2 regions of the Streptomyces sp. NPDC040432 genome follow, and region 1 is predicted to be linked to the other one. Evidence: predicted binding sites of a transcription regulator. Region 1 holds the regulator's gene; the other holds the start of a gene.

The links. The regulator HspR, encoded in region 1, represses chaperone genes until heat shock. The targets are predictions, from matches to a motif close to TTGAGNNNNNNNNNCTCAA.
Region 2: a site for HspR is predicted at 1,319-1,337, ahead of lon (endopeptidase La). Genes of this name have one in related genera too.

The regions. Positions count from the first base shown of each region.
Region 1 covers NZ_JBVIVP010000007.1:158,857-162,257, forward strand. The annotation lists gene ACZ58N_RS18005 ((2Fe-2S)-binding protein) at 1-272, opposite strand, end outside; gene ACZ58N_RS18010 (hypothetical protein) at 272-589, opposite strand; gene ACZ58N_RS18015 (helix-turn-helix transcriptional regulator) at 692-1,726, shown strand; gene ACZ58N_RS18020 (heat shock protein transcriptional repressor HspR) at 1,849-2,301, opposite strand; gene dnaJ (molecular chaperone DnaJ) at 2,303-3,401, opposite strand, start outside.
Region 2 covers NZ_JBVIVP010000002.1:148,239-151,639, forward strand. The annotation lists gene lon (endopeptidase La) at 1-1,296, opposite strand, end outside; gene ACZ58N_RS04370 (hypothetical protein) at 1,501-1,848, shown strand; gene ACZ58N_RS04375 (DUF4097 family beta strand repeat-containing protein) at 1,981-2,754, opposite strand; gene ACZ58N_RS04380 (sulfurtransferase) at 2,978-3,401, opposite strand, start outside.

The DNA.
Region 1 (3,401 bases):
AGCTGGTGGTCGCGCTGATCGAGATTGACGAAGACCATGCCGTAGCGCACCTCGCAACGGACGGGCTGCGGTGCGCCCCGGGGGCGGCGCAGGCAGCGGTAGGCACGGACGTCCTCGTCCTCCTCGCGCACGACGACGATCGGCTGGCCGAACAAGGTGACCATCAACGAATCGCCGCTGTGGGGAATGGCGGTGGCGAGATCGATGAACTGCCACCCGGACCGGTAGGCCGAGGCCATCTCGCGCCGGAAGTCGCGGTCGTCGGGGGTCATCAGAGAGCCTTCTCGGGCACGAAGTTCCAGCCACTGTCCGGCTCTCCGGCGGGCCGGGTGTTCCAGCCGCTGTCGGGTTCACCTGCGGGTGTGTCGTTCCAGCCGCTGTCGGGCTCGCCGGCGGGGGCGGCGTTCCAGCCGCTGTCGACCGGCGCGCTGTTCCAACCGCTGTCCGACTTGCCCTTCGGCACGATATTCCAGCCGCTGTCACTGGCCAGTGCGCTCCCCGCATCGCCATTGACGGCGCTGACTGCCCCAAATACCGCAACAGCGGAGAAAACAACGGCAAGCGCCGAGCGAAGCATTCTCTTGTACATGGTCGGCTTCGTCCTCACTTGATGGAATCCTCTCCCCCGCACGTCAGACCATGGCTCATTCAGGCACGTTACGGCCACAGGGACGATGCATCATGTTCTTGCATGTTCAGGACCCTGGGGGGTGGAGATTTGCCCATAAACGACACAAACCCGACACATCCCCACCCCGTCACATCCATGTGCGACGAGGGGGCACGACTTTACGCAGCGGCACTGAGCACCGGCCGGGTACCTCGTAGCGAGGTGGAAAACATCCCCTGCCTGCTCGAATTCGCTCTGCTGCGTCCCGACCCGGATGACGCGAACCAGCTTCGCGCGGTTCCCCCGGCGGTCGCCCTCGCCCAGCGCCTGCATCCCCTCGAACGGGAGATCCAGGACCGTCGGCGCAGCGCGGTCGACCTCACCGATGCATTCGAGCCGTTCCTGACCATCAGTGCGCAGAACCCCGCCAACACGCACGCCATCACCGTGCTGGAGGGGTTCGACCAGATCAACGCCGCCCTCGACCTGGCGACGGCCGAGTGCCACACGGAGATGCTGACGGTCCAACCCGGCGGCGCCCGGCCGTCCTACGCCCTCACCGAGGCGCTGGAGCGCGACGCCCCGCTCATCGACCGGGGCGTCAGCATCCGGACCCTCTACCAGCACACCGCGCGCCACAGCCAGGGCACGCTCGCCTACGTGGACCGCATCTCCACGGGCAAGGTGGAGATCCGCACCCTCGAAGAACTCATCGAGCGGCTGATCGTGTTCGACCGCACCGTGGCGTTCATCCCCGTCAGCGACGACCGCCGGGTCGCCCTGGAGCTGCGCCACCCCGGGCTGGTCGACTACCTGATCAAGGTATTCGAGCAGTTGTGGCGGCGCGCCGTGCCACTGAGCCAGGAAGTTACATACACCCACCGGCCCGACGGCATCTCGGGCGTGCAGCGCTCCATCGCCCAACTGCTCGTCGAGGGACATGTGGACGAGGCCATCGCCCGGCGCCTGGGGATGAACGTACGGACCTGCCGTGCGCACATCGCCAAGCTGGCGACCGCCCTGGGCAGCGGCAGCCGGGCCCAGCTGGGCTTCCTCATCGCCCGGTCGGGCATCCTGCGCGACTCCGCGGGCCCGCCGCCGCTCCCGAAGCCCTGAGGGGCCCGCCAGGGGCCTACGGGGCGGCATATGCCCCCGACGTACGGAAGGCCCCGCCCGGAGCCTTCCGGGCGGGGCCTTGCGCGCGTGCGGGGCGAAGGGGAGCCGACGCCGCCGGCCGTTCAGACCTGCGGGCGCTTCGGGCCGGGCCGCCAGACGACCAGGGCACTGCCCGGTTGCGGCGGTTGGTACGGCACCAGGTCGCGCCGGTACGAGGCGTGCACCTGGGCCTCTCGGGCCTGAAGGGCCGCTGCAGCACCGTCCACGGCCGTGGACAGTTCGGCGACGCGCTGCTGGAGCGCGGCCACCTGGTTCTCCAGTTCGATGATCCGCTTGATCCCCGCCAGGTTGATGCCCTCGTCCTGGGACAGCGCCTGCACGGTGCGCAGGAGCTCGATGTCCCGGGCCGAATAGCGCCGGCCGCGGCCGGCCGTACGGTCCGGGGAGACCAGGCCGAGGCGGTCGTACTGACGGAGGGTCTGCGGATGCAGCCCCGAGAGCTGGGCGGCCACCGAGATCACGTAGACCGGGGTGTCGTCGGTCAGCTGGTAATGGATCCTGCGGCGGCCGTCCATCTCATGCTCCCTTCACCGACTCGAACAACGCGGCGCGCGGGTCCTGCGGATCCGTGGCGTCGCGGAACATCTCAAGGGCCTCGCGGGCCTTGTCGGACAGCTCCGTCGGCACCGTGACCTCCACCGTGACGAGGAGGTCGCCGCGGGTGCCGTCCTTGCGGACCGCGCCCTTGCCGCGGGCCCGCATCGTACGACCGCCGGGCGTGCCCGGGGGGAGCTTCAGGGTGACCGCCGGGCCGTTCAGGGTCGGAACCTTGATCTCGGCGCCGAGGGCGGCCTCCGCGAAGGTCACCGGGACGGTGACCGTCAGGTTGTCGTCCTTGCGGCCGAACACCGGGTGGCCGTCGACGTGCACCACCACGTAGAGGTCGCCCGCCGGACCGCCGCGCTCGCCCGGCGCGCCCTTGCCGCGCAGCCGGATCCGCTGGCCGTCGAAGACGCCCGCCGGGATCCGGACCTGCATGGTCCGCGAGCTGCGGGCGCGCCCGCTGCCCTTGCAGACGTCGCAGGGGGTCTCCGCGATGAGGCCGCGGCCCTTGCAGTCCGCGCAGGGGTCGGTCAGCGAGAAACCGCCGCCGCTGCCCCGCGAGACCTGACCGGTGCCGACGCAGGTCGGGCAGACCCGGGGGGTGCCGTTCTTGTCGCCGGTGCCCGAGCAGGCCTTGCAGGGCGACTGCGAGGACATCCGCAGCGGGACGGTCGCGCCGTCCACGGCCTCCGTGAAGGAGAGCGTGACCTCGGACTCGATGTCCTGGCCGCGGCGCGGCTGGGTCCGGGTTCCCGGACCCTGGCCGGCGCCGCGGTTGAACAGACCACCGAAGACGTCGCCCAGGCCGCCACCGAAGCCGCCCGGACCGCCCTGCTGCTGACCTCCGAAGAGGTCACCGAGGTCGAAGTTGAACGAGCCGCCGGCGCCGCCGGGACCGGGGCGGAAGCCACCGTTCCCGAACAGCGCGCGGGCCTCGTCGTACTCCTTGCGCTTCTTGGGGTCGCCGAGGATGTCGTTCGCCTCGGAGACCTCCTTGAAGCGCTCCTCGGCCGAGGCGTCGCCCTTGTTGGCGTCCGGGTGGAACTCGCGCGCGAGCTTCCGGTACGCCTTC
Region 2 (3,401 bases), on a different contig from region 1:
GAGGACGACGGGGTTCATGGACCCGGCCTCCTTGATGGCGCGGACGATCCGGCCGGGGAGCGCGCCGACGTAGGTGCGGCGGTGGCCGCGGATCTCGGCCTCGTCCCGCACGCCGCCGAGTGCGACGCGGACGAACTCGCGGCCCATGGCGTGCGCGACGCTCTCGCCGAGGGAGGTCTTCCCGACGCCGGGCGGGCCGACGAGGGCCAGTACGGCCCCGCCGCGACGCCCGCCGACGACGCCCATGCCGCGCTCGCCGCGGCGCTTGCGCACGGCGAGGTACTCGGTGATGCGGTCCTTCACGTCGCTCAGCCCGGCGTGCTCGGCGTCGAGCACCGCGCGGGCGCCGCGGATGTCGTAGGAGTCCTCTGTGCGCTCGTTCCAGGGCAGTTCGAGGACGGTGTCGAGCCAGGTCCGGATCCAGGAGCCCTCCGGGCTCTGGTCGCTGGAGCGTTCGAGCTTCTCGACCTCCTTGAGCGCGGCCTCGCGGACCTTCTCGGGCAGGTCGGCGGCCTCGACGCGGGCGCGGTAGTCGTCGGACTCCTCGCCGTCCTTCTCCCCGTTGATCTCACGGAGTTCCTTGCGCACCGCCTCCAGCTGGCGGCGCAGGAGGAACTCGCGCTGCTGCTTGTCGACGCCGTCCTGGACGTCCTTGGCGATGGACTCGGCGACGTCCTGTTCGGCGAGGTGTTCGCCGAGCCACCGGACGGCGAGGCGCAGCCGGGCGACGGGGTCGGCGGTCTCCAGCAGCTCCACCTTCTGGGCCACGCTCAGGAACGGCGACCAGCCGGAGTTGTCGGCGAGCGCGGAGACGCCCTCGATCTGCTGGACCCGGTCGACCACCTGCCAGGCGCCGCGCTTCTTGAGCCAGCTGGTGGCGAGCGCCTTGTACTCGGTGACCAGCTCGGCGACGGCGCCGGGCAGCGGGTCGGGCTCCTGCTCGTCGACGCTCTCGCCCTCCACCCACAGGGCGGCGCCCGGCCCGGTGGTCCCGGCGCCGATGCGGACGCGGCTCCTGCCGCGGATCAGGGCGCCGGGGTCCCCGTCGGAGAGCCGGCCGACCTGCTCGACAGTGCCGAGCACGCCGGTGCCCGCGTACGTCCCGTCGACCCGCGGGACCAGCAGGACCCGGGGCTTCGCGGCCCCGGCGCCGGTGCCGGCCGCGGCCTGTGCGGCCTCCACGGCGGCGCGGACGTCGGCGTCGGACAGGTCCAGCGGAACGACCATCCCCGGCAGCACGACCTCGTCGTCCAGCGGCAGCACGGGCAGGGTGAGCGGTACGGACGTCGAAGCCATGATCTTCCCTCCGGCAGTGAACTTGAGCTATGCCGACTCAATGCACGTGAGTCCCCCAATGTTCCCCAACGGGCGTTCGCCGGGGGCGAACGGCTGTCCGGGGCGGGAGCCCAGGGCTTCGAAGTTCCTGATCCAGCGTTGAGGGGCTCGCGCCCGGCCGTGACAGTGCATGAGGCAATTGCCCCTCAACGGATGGGATGCGCAATGCGCACATTGGCTTCAGGACTCGCCACGGCGACGCTCGTGGGTGCGACCCTGCTCGGTGCCGGCCAGGCGAACGCGGCCTCGCCGGTCACCGCGGCACCGACTTCCGCGGCGGCCACTCCCGCACCGAGCTGCGTCAAAGGATCGGGCACGGCCATCCTCATGAAGGTCGTGACCGTCTGGATGACCAACAACTGCACGACCACGCAGCGGGTCACGCCGACGTGGACCAGCACGATGGATCCGGCGCCCGGCTGTTACGAGATCCAGCCGGGCCAGGAGGCGGTCTTCCAGCGGTCCATGCCGTTCGCCTCCGCCTACCGCTTCACGGGCCTGGTCACCTGCTGAACCCCGCACGCCGGTCGACCGGCGCGGGTCGGGCCGTCGTCCCTGGTGGGCGGCGGCCTCCGCGCCGCCGGGGGCGGTTCGCGTTCCGTGAGGGGGCGCGGTGGGTGGAGCAGGGCTCCTCGTGGCGGTGGCTCAGGTCAGGGCCGAGGCCCTCACGTCGCCCGATGTCGTTTCGAGGCGCAGCCGGGAGGGTGCGGCCGGGGCGTGGGGCAGGGTGATGTCACGGTCTCCGGAGGTGCTGGAGCCGGACAGTTGGTACGGAGCCGGCGGGACGCGCAGCGTGACGTCCCCCGAGCCGGTGACGGCGCTCACCGAGACCGGCACCGTCGTGAAGGCCAGGCGGGCGTCGCCCGATTCGGAGCGGACGTCGGCCTCGGGGCCGGACAGGGCGTCGGCGGTGATGGATCCGGAGGACGTACGGATCCTCAGCGGGCCCGCGATCCGCTCGGCCCGCACGTCCCCGGAGTCCGAGGTCAGCTCGGCCGCCGCGACGCCCGACACCGTGATGCGGCCACTGCTGTTGCCGATCTTGACCTTCGCGGAGGCCGGGACCTCCAGCCGGTAGTCGACGTAGCAGCTCTCCGCGCATCCGGTGGTGAAGGTGAGGACCCCGTCCGTCACCCGCTGACCGGGGTCGGGCGGGGTGTCCCCGCGGTAGCGCACGGTCCGGTGGACGACGACCCCCGGCCCGGTGCCCGGCGTCACCTCGACGGAGCCGTGCCGCCCGTCCGTGACCTCGACGGCCGTGACCGCCTCGGCGACGGTGGCGTCGGCGGACGCGGTCCTCATGTGGATCCGGTCCCCGATGCCGTCGACGGAGCACCCGGCGAGGAGGAGGAGCACGGCGGCCGCCGTGGCGCCGACCGTCTTGCGGGCGAGCAGGGCTGATGCGGTTTCGGATGCCATGCGGAAAAGTCTGTCGATCCCGCGCTCCCGGCACGCTGGTGCCGGTACCCGGGCGCGGGGTGGGGTTATCCCCCGCGAAGGCCGGCGGAGCCCGCCTCCGCCGGGGCGCCGGGAGCCCGTCACGGAGGGCGGGCCCGGCCGGACGGCGCGTCGGGCGCCCCCGGGGCGGCTGCCCGGATCGGCCGGCGTGCGCCCCGGATCGGCCGGCGGGGACGGCCCCGGATCAGCCGCCCGACGGGCCTCCGGTCCGCACCGGTCGCCGCCCGGCCGGGTCGCCCCACTCGCTCCACGAGCCGTCGTACACCGCCAGGTCCCGGTACCCGGCCAGGGTCGCGCCGAGCGCGAGGACGCAGGCGGTGACCCCGGATCCGCAGCTGAAGTAGAGCCGCTCCCGGCTGCCCGTCAGCGGTGCGAAGGCCGCCCGGAGTTCGTCCGCGGCCAGCATCAGCCCGTCGGGCCGCAGCAGTTCCCCGAAGGGGAGGTTCACCGATCCCGGCATGTGGCCGCCGCGCAGGCCCGGGCGGGGCTCGGGGGCGGTTCCGGCGAACCGGCCCCGGGTGCGGGCGTCGAACACGGTCGCGGCCGGGTCGGTGAGGGCCGCCGCGACGGTGTCGGCGTCCACCACCAGCCCGGGGCGCGGTCCGGCG